Regions from separate parts of the Peribacillus sp. FW305-BF15 genome, predicted to be linked through region 2. Evidence: riboswitches for the same ligand, from Rfam matches in the RefSeq annotation. Region 2 holds a riboswitch; each other region holds the start of a gene.
The links. A riboswitch is a leader RNA that binds a small molecule or an ion and turns the genes downstream of it on or off. The one in region 2 is predicted to bind preQ1.
Positions count from the first base shown of each region.

Region 1: another riboswitch for preQ1. It lies ahead of AC3WLU_RS02845 (VUT family protein); the one in region 2 lies ahead of AC3WLU_RS19225 (QueT transporter family protein).
Region 3: another riboswitch for preQ1. It lies ahead of queF (preQ(1) synthase); the one in region 2 lies ahead of AC3WLU_RS19225 (QueT transporter family protein).

Region 1 is NZ_JBYSYV010000002.1:250,497-255,087, forward strand. Features, by position in the region: gene AC3WLU_RS02825 (DUF4260 domain-containing protein) at 1-211, opposite strand, end outside; gene AC3WLU_RS02830 (TetR/AcrR family transcriptional regulator) at 255-824, opposite strand; gene AC3WLU_RS02835 (SRPBCC family protein) at 1,000-1,440, opposite strand; gene AC3WLU_RS02840 (SRPBCC family protein) at 1,459-1,959, opposite strand; PreQ1 riboswitch class I at 2,198-2,240, shown strand; gene AC3WLU_RS02845 (VUT family protein) at 2,291-2,833, shown strand; gene AC3WLU_RS02850 (hypothetical protein) at 2,855-3,001, shown strand; gene AC3WLU_RS02855 (PadR family transcriptional regulator) at 3,426-3,746, opposite strand; gene AC3WLU_RS02860 (alpha/beta hydrolase) at 4,057-4,591, shown strand, end outside.
Region 2 is NZ_JBYSYV010000019.1:55,713-60,303, reverse strand. Features, by position in the region: gene AC3WLU_RS19235 (PAS domain S-box protein) at 1-488, opposite strand, end outside; gene AC3WLU_RS19230 (TVP38/TMEM64 family protein) at 605-1,261, opposite strand; gene AC3WLU_RS19225 (QueT transporter family protein) at 1,385-1,870, opposite strand; PreQ1 riboswitch class I at 1,877-1,921, opposite strand; gene AC3WLU_RS19220 (YbaK/EbsC family protein) at 2,094-2,615, shown strand; gene AC3WLU_RS19215 (CBS domain-containing protein) at 2,721-3,533, shown strand; gene AC3WLU_RS19210 (DUF3892 domain-containing protein) at 3,617-3,916, opposite strand; gene adhP (alcohol dehydrogenase AdhP) at 4,193-4,591, shown strand, end outside.
Region 3 is NZ_JBYSYV010000052.1:541-5,131, forward strand. Features, by position in the region: gene AC3WLU_RS26395 (hypothetical protein) at 1-55, opposite strand, end outside; gene AC3WLU_RS26400 (aspartate kinase) at 97-1,443, opposite strand; gene queF (preQ(1) synthase) at 1,647-2,147, opposite strand; PreQ1 riboswitch class I at 2,252-2,297, opposite strand; gene AC3WLU_RS26410 (EamA family transporter) at 2,428-3,285, shown strand; gene AC3WLU_RS26415 (BA3454 family stress response protein) at 3,533-3,667, shown strand; gene AC3WLU_RS26420 (YfmQ family protein) at 4,134-4,583, opposite strand.

The sequences.
Region 1 (4,591 bases), on a different contig from region 2:
ACAAAATCATGAGGATGGACACGATATAAGTATGGAATGCGTTATAAACCTTTGCTCCAATCCGGTCATTGATCAGATAGGCCAGCATGGAAACATCAGGGGACAAAATCAACAAAAGGAAAATCCACCAGCTGAATTCATATAACGAATAGATGTAAATCACCGCGAAAAGGACCATAAGTCCTTCAATATGAAGGAATCTCTTCACCATTTCATAAGTTTAATTGACCATAGGTCAATAATTTTCGAAAAAATTATATGATGTTCTTGGTGATATTTTTTACATGAAAATAGGCTAAACCTTTTACATCTTGATAAGATAGTTCAGAATTAATGTAAAAAGTTATGAATCCATGAAGAGAAAGAAAAATCGACCAAATGGATGCAGGATTCAGTTTGTTGTCCGTTAGATCCGTCAAGGACTGGATTAGCTTTTCGTATGTTTTATTAGAATCGAATTGGAGTAACTGCTGAATTTCTTTTTCCTTCGATAAAAACATGATGGAATAATGATTCTGTTGGGTTAAACCGAACTCCAAGAAGCACAATAAAATCTTTTCCATTTTTACGGAAGGGTCATTTTCCGACAGGATGATATCATCGATTGAAGAATTTAAAACGGAAAAATCCGTTTTAACCAAACTATAAAATATTTCCGCCTTGTTTTTAAAATGATAATAAATGGCTCCATGGCTGCAATCCAATGATTTAGCCAATTGCCTCATCGAGACATTCGAATACCCTAACGCTGCAAAAAGGATTCTAGCTTCATTCAACACCATGTCCCTGGATAATTCTTGACCTGCCGATTTCCTTGGCGACATCTTATCACCTCCTTATTAATTGACCACTGGTTAATTAGGATGATAGCTCACGGATTTTTAAATGTCAATTATTAGGTTGAACTATATAGTACTGTTTTTAAGTGGGACTTTGCCATTTGTTTCACCAGTGTTGCAAAGGATAAACCCCCAGTTTATTGAGGGTTTATGCAATTTATTAAAAAACTAATGATGCTCTCAAAGTAGTAACGCCATTTTCTAAATAACCCTTTAAACAGGTTAATGTATATACCCAACCTTCTTTTTGTCCGATCATTTTGTTTATTATTTCAGGATCGTCTTCACTCAATCCTGATTCGTTCACTTCAATGATCGTACTCGTTTTATCCAACTCTTTTAGTGTAATGGCAACAATCGTTTCTTGATCATTTCCGCCCCATGCAAACACGATTTTCCTATTTTCCTCTACTTCCAATACATGAATGACCACTTCAGCATCGTATTCGTTGTATCTCAATGTAGGCGTCCGGCCTTTTTCCCATCTTTCCGAACTCGATGAGAACCAGAAATTCCCGATTTTTTCAGGATTCACTATGGCTTCAAACACTTCATTCGTTGGCTTGACGATCTTGAATTTCGTGATTATTTGAGTATCCATAACTAACTCAACTCTCTTTCAATGTGTTTTTATAGTTTCCGTTTTATTATCCCAGTCTACTGATATGGGCGGCAGGATCCGTCCAGTTTCAAGCAAGCTCTTCAGGTTACTTAAAAGGGCTGGCCATCCATTATTCAAGCCTTCAAAGGTATTGTCATCATAGACGAAATCTGTCTCCAATAGCTCCTCATGCCTAAGAGTTAACTTCACAGTCGAATCGTCCATTTTCTGTAATTCAAAAGTGACCCGTGTAGGCTGCTCGCGAGGGGTTTCGTCTCCTGCCATGATCCATGTATACGAGAGCAGGTGCAACGGCTCGCATTTAAGTACTTGCCCATGATCGGTAATCCGCCCATCATCCAGCAAATATTGAACGGCTGACCCTTCTTGCCAGTCAGACTTTACTTGTAATCCGAAGTGGTATTTCTTCGTGACTTCACCACTCGTCAAGGCTTCCCAAAGCTTCTCTGGTGTAGTTGCGATATAAATAGGATAGACAAACGTAGTTTTTTTCATCATTCTTTTTCTCCTCGCCAAATAAAGTACATGACTCTATCTTTGATTTTCGGCTTTTGTATACAGCCGGTCAAGCAGTTTTAAGCGACAGAAATCGGCAAAGGGGGAAACAGGGACATTGAAATAAATGGCTAAATCAATCGGTAACCGCGAAAACATACTAAAATCGACGGTATGGAAACTTCTTGATTTCCAACCGCTTTCAAGCTACGATGAATAAGGAAAATGATAATCCGCCCGGGCGGAAGAGGTTCTAGCTACCCTCTCAAAAAAACTAAGGAGAACAGGGCTCTTTCTTAGGGTGCTGTTTTTTCTGTATAAGGAGAATTAAGAAATGTTAAGAATTTTATTGTATTTAGTATCCATCATCACGGCGAATGTGGTTACAGCAGCTTTTGCGCCATTACATTTTGGCATGTTCATCATCCCGATGGGGACATTGCTCATCGGGGGAACCTTCATCTTCCGAGATCTGGTCCAAAATAAATACGGCCGCACAAAGACCTATATATGCATCGTCACTGCACTTATTTTATCTGCATGTGTATCATTTTTATTAGGAGATACGTTACTGATTGTGTTTGCTTCCGCATTATCCTTCGTGGTCGCAGAAACAGCGGATACGGAAATTTATACCCGTTTAAAGCTCCCGATGAGTTGGAGGGTGTTTTACAGCGGGATCGTTGGAGGATTTTTCGATTCGGTGATATTTGTCGTGATTGGCCTAAGTCCTCTGGGTGCCAATATATTGCCATGGGAAGCGGTACCCGCTGCGGTCATCGGCCAAATCATCGTTAAAACGATCATTCAGTCCATTGGTGCCATATTGTTGGGACGAATCAACGTAGAACTGGAGAAACGTGTAGTCTCCAGTTAATTGCTAGGAGGGATGCACTTGATGGATGGAACCAAAAAAGAAGAAGAAAAATGCTATTGCCTCGAGGCCTTTCGTGAAAAATATGGCCCGCATGTACAAGGGGAATGCATGAAGCTCTCCTGCGCCAATTATCGCAAGCATAAAGGAATAGACAAAAAAAGGACCTGATTTGGTCCTTTTTTGCGTGATTGAAGTGACTCACGAGTAAACAGTGCGAATTCACGAGTAAAAGTACGAAACTCACGAGTAAACAGTCCAAATTCACGAGTAAAAGAGCAAAACTCACGAGTAAAAGTGCGAACTAAGTGTGCAGTACGAATTCACGAGTAAAAGTACGAAATTCACGAGTAAACGTGCGAAACTCACGAGTAAAAGTGCAAAATTCACGAGTAAAAGTACGAAATTCACGAGTAAACGTGCGAAACTCACGAGTAAACGTGCGAACTAAGTGTGCAGTACGAATTCCCGAGTAAACGTGCGAAAACTAAGTGTGCAGTGCGAACTCACGAGTAAAAGTGCGAAATTCACGAGTAAAACAGCAAAAAAAGCTTCCTGGGCCGTTCCATTAAGTGCAGGAAGCTTTTTATTTGGTTTAGAATTGCTGTGAGCTTTTTCGAACTAATTTTTCCAGGAAGAAAAAGCATTCGCGTTTCCGCTCAAGTTCGGTTTGTCCATTTTCGGTGACATGATAATATTTCCTGCGGCATGATTCGGACTCTTTCCAATGTCCTTTTATGAATTCTTTTTTTTCTAATCGTTTAAGGGCAGGGTAGAGGGTGCCTTCACTTATTTCATAGTTGCCCTTGCTCATTTGCTTCAGGATTTTCGTTATTTCATAGCCGTAAAGCTTTTTTTGCGATAGAAGTGAAAGCAAAAGGAGGTCAATGCTTCCCTTCATTAATTCTTTATCCATATAAAATCTCCTCCTTTTCATTTTTAAAGTGTAATACGTTGTACATCGTATCACAAGGTGCATTTTACTTTTCTTAAAAAAAATGGTTAAATGACGATTGCTAAATAAATTTAATCATAGTAAAATGTGCTTCGGAACGGATGAGTTGTGAAGAGTGTGGTAAGGATACTATATATATGATTTAATTGTTTTAATGAAAATACGGAATAGGATAGAAGAATCATTACTCAAGGGGTATTAATTGATTTTTTTTCGAAAATCATTTAGATTCTATTTATCAACAAGAGCAAAGAAAGAAGGTCCTAGATAGATGAAAGTGAAAGCACCTGAGTCATTCACATATATAGGTGGAAAGAGAGCAGTTCTTCTGCTTCACGGGTTTACCGGAAGTACAGGAGATATGAAGAAATTAGGGAAGTACTTAAATGATCTCGACTATACTTGCCACGGACCTCTTTATAGCGGGCACGGAGTATCAGCCGAGGAACTTGCTAAAACTGGTCCAAAGGAATGGTGGGGAGATGTAGTTAATGGCTATAATTTCCTAAAAGAAGAAGGCTATGAGGAAATTGCAGTTGTAGGAATTTCTTTAGGGGGAGTGTTCTCATTAAAAGTGGGAATTGAATTGCCTGTAAAAGGGGTAGTTTCAATGTGCGCTCCGACGCAAGGAAAAAGTATCGATCGACAAAAGAACCGCTTGCTCAATTATGCACAGGCGTATAAGAAGTTTGAGGGCAAAGATGCAGACCAAATTGCTGCAGAAGTGAAGCTGCTTGAAGAAGAGCCAATGCCTCAACTAAAAGATGTGTTGAACATTATAAATGAGACAGGTGAAAATTTAGATT
Region 2 (4,591 bases):
GTCTTGTGATTGCCATCGGGAAGAGGGATGATTTCCTCGCACCTAGTAATTTCCCCCTTTACCCACGTTTCTTCATCGGAAATTTCACAGTAGATCAACGATTCTTTATAAAATTCGGTGTATTCTGCGAGCTCACTGTCTCTTTTTCCCTTATAATCTACATGCTCCAATTGAAATAATTGCAGCCCGAAGGTATTGGATTCAAGCCATCGGCCATCCCCATCCTTGAAATTAACGAAATCCACCATTGAATTGATGAGTGTGCGCCGACGTTGTTCCGCCTCTTTTAATCGTTTGAATTCTTCCTTTTTAGCTAAATAAAGATATAGAATTAAGCCTATTGATAAAAGGAAAACAATGCCTTCCACCCTTTGGAGTTGAATGAAGACCTCTTTATTATGGATATTTGTAGTTAAAAAATAGTCGAATACGACTAATGTAAGAATCCCGGATAGGATATATATTGCTAAGATGGAGCGTTTGGACATGGAGATTCTCCCTGTTTTTAAGACATTTCAAAGGTAAAAATACATACACATTTTAACAAACTATCGGAAAAAAATATATGCAGAATCTCTAAATAAAAAAACAGGGGCCAATGTGGTCACCTGTTTTTTCTGAAGAGGGTTAGTTTCTTCTTCTTTTTTGCACGCTTATAGATCATGAAGAATAGTAAGAAGAGGAGTGCAAGAGCAGCTAGCGTATATTGGTTCATTTCAACAGATAGCAGTCCATAGGGAATCAGTGATAGGAAGAAAAAGTATATAAGGTTGCCAAGTGCCGTCGCCAATAAAAAGTCTTTGAAAGTGACGGTGCTGACTCCGGCTGCCAAGTTAATTAAGCTTGTGGGGATAAGCGGGAAAATCCTGCCTGTAAACACGTACATGAAGCCATGCTCCACTACAGATTCTTGCCACTTTTCACCAATCTTCTTTAAAAGAAGCTCCTGAAACCAGTTTCTTGCTGCATAAAAAATGAATCCTGAGGCAACAACACTTGTAAACCAACTCCATAGATAGCCATATATGAATCCGAATATCGTGACATTGATGGTTAGGAGCAAAATTAAGGGGATGATTGTAAAAGAATTTTGTACAAACATCAATACGAATGTCACAATAAATGTAAGCAAAAGATTTTCCTTCAATATGCCAATAACAGAATCCAAATCACTTTTCCAAACCAAAGTGAACAGTTCTGCATTAGAGTATATAAAAATTGCGATTACAAGTAGACCGATTATGGTCAGGACTTTTTTCAAAGGGCCACCACCATTCTTACTAATAGTTTATCATTTTCGAGTTCAATGGTGAAAAAAAAGAGCTGCCGCATCATGCAGACAGCTCTTTTCCATTATAGTGGCTTAACGGCCCGGAGATTCCTTTTAAAGCCACTTTTCAAACTGAATTCTTTTGTTCATTCCATAAATGATTGGCGCTCCAATCAAAAGGACAACGAACTCACCGACAGCTGTAGTCATCCAGCTTAGCCAGAATGGCAAGCCAAAGGCAAGGTTCAGTTCAATTGCAATTAAAAACATTGTGAACGTGAAAAAGATAATCGTAGCGACCATACGTCCTTTAATGCCTTTTATGAAACGAGACACATAAATGACAAGCAATAAGGCGAGCAGGGATTGGCCCACCCCAAAAATCAAATCATATGGCACCATCGGCGAAAAGAGCAGATTCGATATGAAGACTCCTCCAACGATACCGTAGATATACTTTTTATTGAATACAATCAGATGATTCAACATTTCCGGTACACGGAATTGGAACATCTCAAAAGCTATTGGTTTAAACACCAATGAGACCGCCACATACAAGGCAGCCAATAACCCGTTTATCACGAGTGTACGAACATTCATTTTACTCTCTCCCTAGTTTTTTATCGTGGGATGGTTACGAACCACGTGCAGGCGTTTACCCGATGTTTAATAGTAGCCCATGTAAGCTTGTTTCGTCAATTTGTAAAGAATGGTTTTAATTTATAGGTTTCCAATCAGATGAAGCAGCACAATTGGATTTTGAATTATTGCAATGAAGGATGATATTATTTCAATATGTACATAAAAAGGAGTGAATATTAATATGTCGATCGAAAGTGTCAAAAGCCATTTTAAACAATGGAATCGGGAAGGCGACGTAAAGGAGTTCGAAACATCTAGTGCCACGGTGATTGAGGCAGCGGAAACCATCGGTGTTATCCCAGCGCGGATTGCCAAGACCCTTTCCTTTAAAGGGGAAGGTGAACACGCGATTTTGGTCGTTGCCGCAGGGGACGCGAAAGTGGATAATAAGAAATTTCGTCAGACGTTCGGTTTCAAGGCACGAATGCTTTCACCTGATGAAGTGCTTGCACAGACCGGCCATGCAATCGGAGGCGTTTGCCCGTTTGGCCTGGCAAACGATTTAGCTGTTTTTCTTGATGTATCGATGAAGCGCTTCGAGTCATTGTTTCCGGCTTGCGGCAGTTCCAACTCTGCAATAGAACTTACACTCGCTGAATTATTTGAATATTCAGGTGCCAAGGATTGGGTGGATGTTTGTAAGGGGTGGGAAGAGAAGGGGAATGTGGAAACGGCAGCAGGAAATGCAGTTGATGGCATTTGATGAATGGGATGGAGTCCACTAAAGTGAACTTTATTTGGGGCCGCATTCATTTCTATTATTAAAGCGGAAAACGGGCAGAAAGTGTTCCTGATCGGAGGTTGAAAGATGTTAAATGGAAGCGAAAGAAAAAGCAATAGCAGCTATCTGAGTCTTAAAACTCTTTATGAAGAAAATATAACGGTTAAGAGCATTGCCCAGGAACTTGAGTTTTGCCATAAAAACGATCTGGCGCTGGATATCCAGAAAGCAATGAAAAAAAAGAATTTTGATATATTGGCAGTCCAAGATCAAGGGGAAATCATCGGATATATAGAAAGGCAAGAACTAGGTGAGGGAAGTATTTCTGAATATATGAGAAACTTCTCACCAAGGGAAATGGTTTCGAATTCAACCCCTTTGATCCAGCTTCTCAATATTTTTAAGAATAAGACAAGGGTGTTCGTATTAGAGAATAATTCAATTAAAATGTTGATTACCCATGCCGACCTCCAAAAGCCTCCGATCAGGATGCTGATATTTGGATATATTACCTTATTGGAAATGAGGATGAGCGATATCATCCTGGATAGATTCGGCGATGGCAGCTGGTATCCAATGATCAGCGAAGACCGTTTAGAAAAGGCAACCGAATTATATAAAAGGAGAATCGATAAAAATGAGGATATCAATATAATAGAGTGCCTGCAAATCAGTGATAAATTCGATATTATACATAAAGATAAAGAATTGAGGTACTTCTTCCAAATCCCTTCGAAAAGTAAAGGGAAGAAGGATGCGAATGCCATCCGAAAATTACGGGATAAGATTTCCCATGCTAATGAACTGGGTCTAGACATGTCATGGATGGAAATCATCGAGGTTGTCGAGTCCTGCGGCCGACTGCTCGAAATCTCTGAATCCTATCCTTATGAAAAATAAGATCCGGCTAATCATGCTGGTTCTTTTTTTTGCGCATCCAGATAGAAAAAAACTGCCCGTATCAGGCAGTCTCCCCGAAAAATTCAAAACTCCGGCAGTTGATCCAGGTTATTTTCTTTTATCCCATCGGGCTCACTCCGTAATATGTCACGTCCATATTTATGAAAGACGTCAACGTTGGCCAGGTTACCAGCTTTGGCTTCCGCAAGGGCTGAGGGGTAGTCGAGTTCGCGGCCGGAGTTCGTCTTGATGGCGATAATATTGTCCTCTTCATTTTTCCTTACGGCGATGATTTCTTCTTTTCCTGCTGCTGAATCACTTTGGTTTGCTTGCGGTGTTCCCTGCTGTTTATATGACTCATAGGCTTCTTCAAATTGGTCCATGGTTTAGACACCTCCTATTTATAGGGTGAACCATTTTTCTTGCAATATACAAACCGGATTTCGTCCAACTTGAGCCGTTAATTCGTCCAAATGGGCCGATCTTTCGGCACTTTTTTTTGTGAATGCTGTCGTCTTGGCCTTTTTGCAGTGGCATGGCACTTGCATCTTGTATAAGTAGTAGCAAGAAATAATATCCACTAGATTAAGGGAGGAATAGTAATCATGAATGTAAAACAAGGGGCAAGCACTGTAAATGCAAAACAACAGGTCAAGACAATGAAAGCGGCGGTCGTCAATGAATTTAACCAAAAACTTGAGATTAAGGAAGTACCGATTCCGGAATTGGAATATGGTGAGATATTAGTGAAAATTAAAGCCTGTGGCGTGTGTCATACCGATTTACATGCTGCACATGGTGATTGGCCGGTAAAACCCAAGCTTCCTCTTATCCCGGGACATGAGGGTGTGGGCATTATAGAAAAGGTGGCGGAAGGCGTAACTTCCTTGAAAGTGGGTGACCGTGTTGGGATCCCTTGGCTTTATTCGGCCTGCGGCGATTGTGAATATTGTCTGACCGGCAGGGAAACGCTTTGCCTGGATCAATTGAATGCAGGCTATTCCGTGGACGGCGGGTATGCGGAGTATTGTAAAGCACCAGCCAAGTATGTGGTGAAG
Region 3 (4,591 bases), on a different contig from region 2:
AAAGAACCAGATGAAAAAAATCCAGCGTATGTATAGTGATTAAAAGATCAATCACAAAAAACCCCCTTCTAAAAGGAGGTCCCTAAACGGTCATACTCAAAAGAACTCGTGATATAATGCCTGAATTGCCGTCTCTTCGTTGTGCCCTTTCACACCGAACATCATGCTTACCTCCGAAGAGCCTTGATTGATCATCTCAATATTCACCTTTGCTTCAGCCAAGGCTTTTGACGCTCTTGCCGTTGTACCGACATTATGGCGCATTCCTTCCCCTACAACCATGATCAAGGCAAGATCATGTTCCACATTCACTTCATCGGCATGAAGCTCTTTCTTGATTCGGGAAATGATTTTCTTTTCGGCATCCCCTTTCATCTGGTCCTGCCTTAGAATAAGCGTCACATCATCGATGCCTGATGGAATATGCTCATATGAAACTCCATAATCCTCGAGGATGTGCAGCAGTTTCCGGCCAAAACCAACTTCCCGGTTCATCAAATATTTACTAATGTAAATACTGCAAAATCCTTTATCACTTGCAATCCCAATAACAGGCCCGTTCGTATTATCCCGTGTATTCACAATGCGGGTCCCTTGTGCCGCCGGATTGTTCGTATTTTGGATATGGACAGGTATTCCCGCCCGGAATGCAGGAATCAGCGCCTCATCATGAAATACCGAGAAACCTGCATAAGAAAGCTCACGCATCTCACGATAGGTTAGTTCCCGGATTCCCTTCGGATTGGAAACCACATTTGGATTCACCGCATAAACGGCATCCACGTCCGTAAAGTTCTCATACAAATCAGCTTTGACCCCATTAGCAAGAATCGAACCCGTAATATCGGAACCGCTTCTTGAGAAGGTTAACACATCACCATCTAACGTATATCCGAAGAATCCTGGGAATACAACGATTCCCGGCTCATCACGCAGAGCATATAACCGATCATAAGACTCTGGCAGCACCCTGGTAAATCCACCTTCATCCGTTACAATCAAGCCTGCCTTCTTCGGATTGATATACTGTGCCTCCACTCCAAGGCTTTGGAAATAACCTGCGACCAGCTTCGCATTATTATCCTCTCCACCTGCCTTCAAGGCATCCAGATAGCGCTTTGGGTTAGTTTGATCTGCATGCAGCAGCGCCATTAAATTTTCATGAATCCCTGTGATGACACTCTCGGATATATCCAACTCTTCAGCAATGCTCGCATAGCGGGATACAACATCTTCTATCAAATGCTCTCCGTTATCCCCGCGCAGCTGCTGTTCCGCAGCTTCAATCAATAAATCCGTCACCTTTATATCATCGGAATTGCGTTTTCCTGGAGCGGAAACGACCACAATCTTCCTCTCTGGATCAGAAACAACAATTTCGAATACCTTCCTCAACTGATCACCTGACGCAAGTGAACTTCCACCAAACTTTGCAACTTTCATCTCGACATCCCCTATTTTCGTAAATATTCTGTCAAAATTAACTCTCCCTATTATTACGCTTTTTCTCGAAACAATCAAGTGGAAATTCCATTATAGGAGGACATTTGTACTTTTAAAAAGGACAGAATAACAGAACCACTGATCGAAATTAGCTATAAACTAAAAAAAGACAACGGGCATATGCCCATTGTCCCTCCTATTCTTTAGCGATTATCCACGGTTTCCGGGTATAAGTCATGATTCATCAAGCGGTAATTCGCCATTTCCTCATACTTCGTACCTGGTTTCCCATAATTCGTGTAAGGGTCTATGGAAATTCCGCCCCTAGGTGTAAACTTGCCCCAGACTTCAATATATTTAGGGTCCATCAATTCGATTAAATCATTCATGATGATGTTCATGCAGTCTTCATGGAAATCACCATGATTGCGGAAGCTGAATAAGTAGAGTTTCAAAGACTTACTTTCCACCATTTTCACACTGGGAATATAGCTGATGTAAATGGTAGCAAAGTCCGGCTGGCCCGTGATTGGACATAAACTAGTGAATTCCGGGCAATTGAATTTGACGAAATAGTCCCGGTTCGGATGCTTGTTATCGAATGACTCAAGGATTTCAGGAGCATAGTCGAATGTATATTTTGTTCCTTGATTCCCAAGCAGTGTGATATCTTTTTTTAATTCTTCTTCTTTTCTTCCAGACATGAAAAGTCCTCCTAATCCCACATTTCAGGGAGATTCATAAAATGGGCCTCTATATAACAAAAACCATATCTCCTCAAAGATATGGTTGATTCGCGAAAAATATCAAAGCCATAGTTTTTTTAAGAGGGTGATGCTATGAACCTCTCCCGTTTATCGGGAAATATTTTAAAATTGTCATTGTAAATATAGAAAAAAATATCTAATCTGTCAATCATACATTTTAAATTTGGTTTGATTCCTAAGGGCATTCAGCTTAAAATGTAGAAGAAGTTTATCCTACATGAAGGAAGAGATTAAGTCAATGTGGATTTTTGCAGCACTCATCACGAGTTTATGTTTCGGAATCAATAACAGCATTTTTAAATGGAGCAGCGGAAAAGGGTATTCCAAGATACATATCCAATTTTTCTTTTATTTTTCAGCTTTTATTTTGTCCATTGTTTATGGAGTATTAATGGATGGTTTGCAGCTGAACTGGCTGTCCATCATGCTTGGTGCAGCAATTGGTGTACTGAACGCCAATGGTAACATCCAGATGGCAAGCGCCTTTGAAAAAGGTCCGGCAAGCTTGACATCTCCATTAATCGCAGCGAATGCCATATTCCCCATTCTCTGTGCAGCTTTAATTTTTCACGAACATATTTCTTCCTTGCAGTGGAGTGGAATCGCCTGCATGTTTATCGCTACATTAGTCATCCAATATACACCTAATGCAAAAGGTAATCATCAATATGTCCCATGGATGATGCACACATTACTCTCCATCTTATCTTTTGGTGTGCTCGGCATTCTTATGACGACATCAACACGTCTTCAATTAAACTCCCTTGATATCCTTGTATCAATGTATGGAGGCGGAATGCTTTATCTTCTTTCGGCTCTAGCCTTTAAAAAAGAAAAAATCAAGCTAAAGGAAGTCAAAATCGGTTCCTTAGTAGGCTTTTTAAGCATGATAGGCTATGGATGTTATTTCTTTGCGTTGAACACTGGCATCGCAAGCATCATTTTCCCTGTCGTCAGCCTGAACTGTTTGGTTGTCGTATTCGCTGGATGTTATATATTCAAGGAAAGACTAAAAAACTATCAAATTGCTGGTGTCCTTGCAGCATTAATCGGTATTATTTTAACTAAAATATGAATATAGTTCCTTTTAAAAAAACAACCTGGCTGTCATGTATACAAGCCAGGTCGTTTTTTAAAAAACCTGAAAATGGGGCATGTCAAAAAAAAAGTGTTGACACTTCACTTAAAATATCAGATAATTTTGAATATTAATTCTCACGATTTTAGCTTTTGAAATGTTTGATTATCCTTCTGCTACGGGTATAAAAGAAATAGGTACAACCACCTCATTTAATTCTGAATTAGGAAAGGAAAGATGCATAATGGTAAAAGTTACAGTAACAGTTGATTTCCAAGGAAAATCTTATCAAACTAACGTCCTTGCTAAACCGGGTACTGATCATGAAGTAATTTTACAACAAGCCCTTCATCAAGTTGAAAAACAATGGAAAGCATAAAAAAGCAGGCATCGCAATAGATACCTGCTTTTTTATTCCCTTAAATACTATCCCAAATACTTTTCATATGCACGATTAACGACCCTCTTGCAATCCCCTCCTACTTAATAACACTTTTAATTGTTTTTTTCAAAAGGCACTAAAATCAAGATGCCAGTTTGTGTACCAGAATTTTTATAATGAAAAAATATCTTTGAAATGGAATTATATTAAAAGCCTTATAAAAAAGAAGGTATTTTTAAGGCGCGTCTCAGCTGTAGACAATTTAACCGTTAATTTCCACTCCAGGCACTCGCTTTCCGCGGGCGGTCCGGGAGCCTCCCCGGTGCCTTTGCGCCCGCGGTGTCTCCCTTGGACTCGCTTTTCCCGCAGGAGTCTCGCACACCCGCTCCAATCAACTATGTTTTAACCCTTTTGTTTACAAACTCAAAGACGGTCTTTTAAGGACCGTCTTTTTAATGTTCTATTAAACTAAATTTCTTATTAATGGCATGGAACGTTCTTGGAGGCTATCGGAAAACAGACTATAAGAAATGAGCTTCTTCTTGTACTGTTTAACTACATCCACGCGGTCGCTGTAAATATATACAAATAACCTAACATCCTTTTTGCCTCTTTTAGTATCAATGACCAATGGAGTCCCACTATTATCTGGATGTAAAAACAATTCCACATTCCCCGGGAATATATGATTTTTCTTCAAAAATCTAGCGCTACTAAAATAATTAATAACTTGAATTTTTTCTTCACCTTCCAAACGTTTTCCGTCAAAGGTTACGATCGCATTCCCGCCACTAATTTCTGAATGTATTTTAAATTTACTGATAATCCAATTAACTGCATCTGTTGGAAGACAGGAAACCAATATTTTTAACAAACTTAAGATGATTGTCACAATCAAAACCGGCAATGTCAATTCATCAT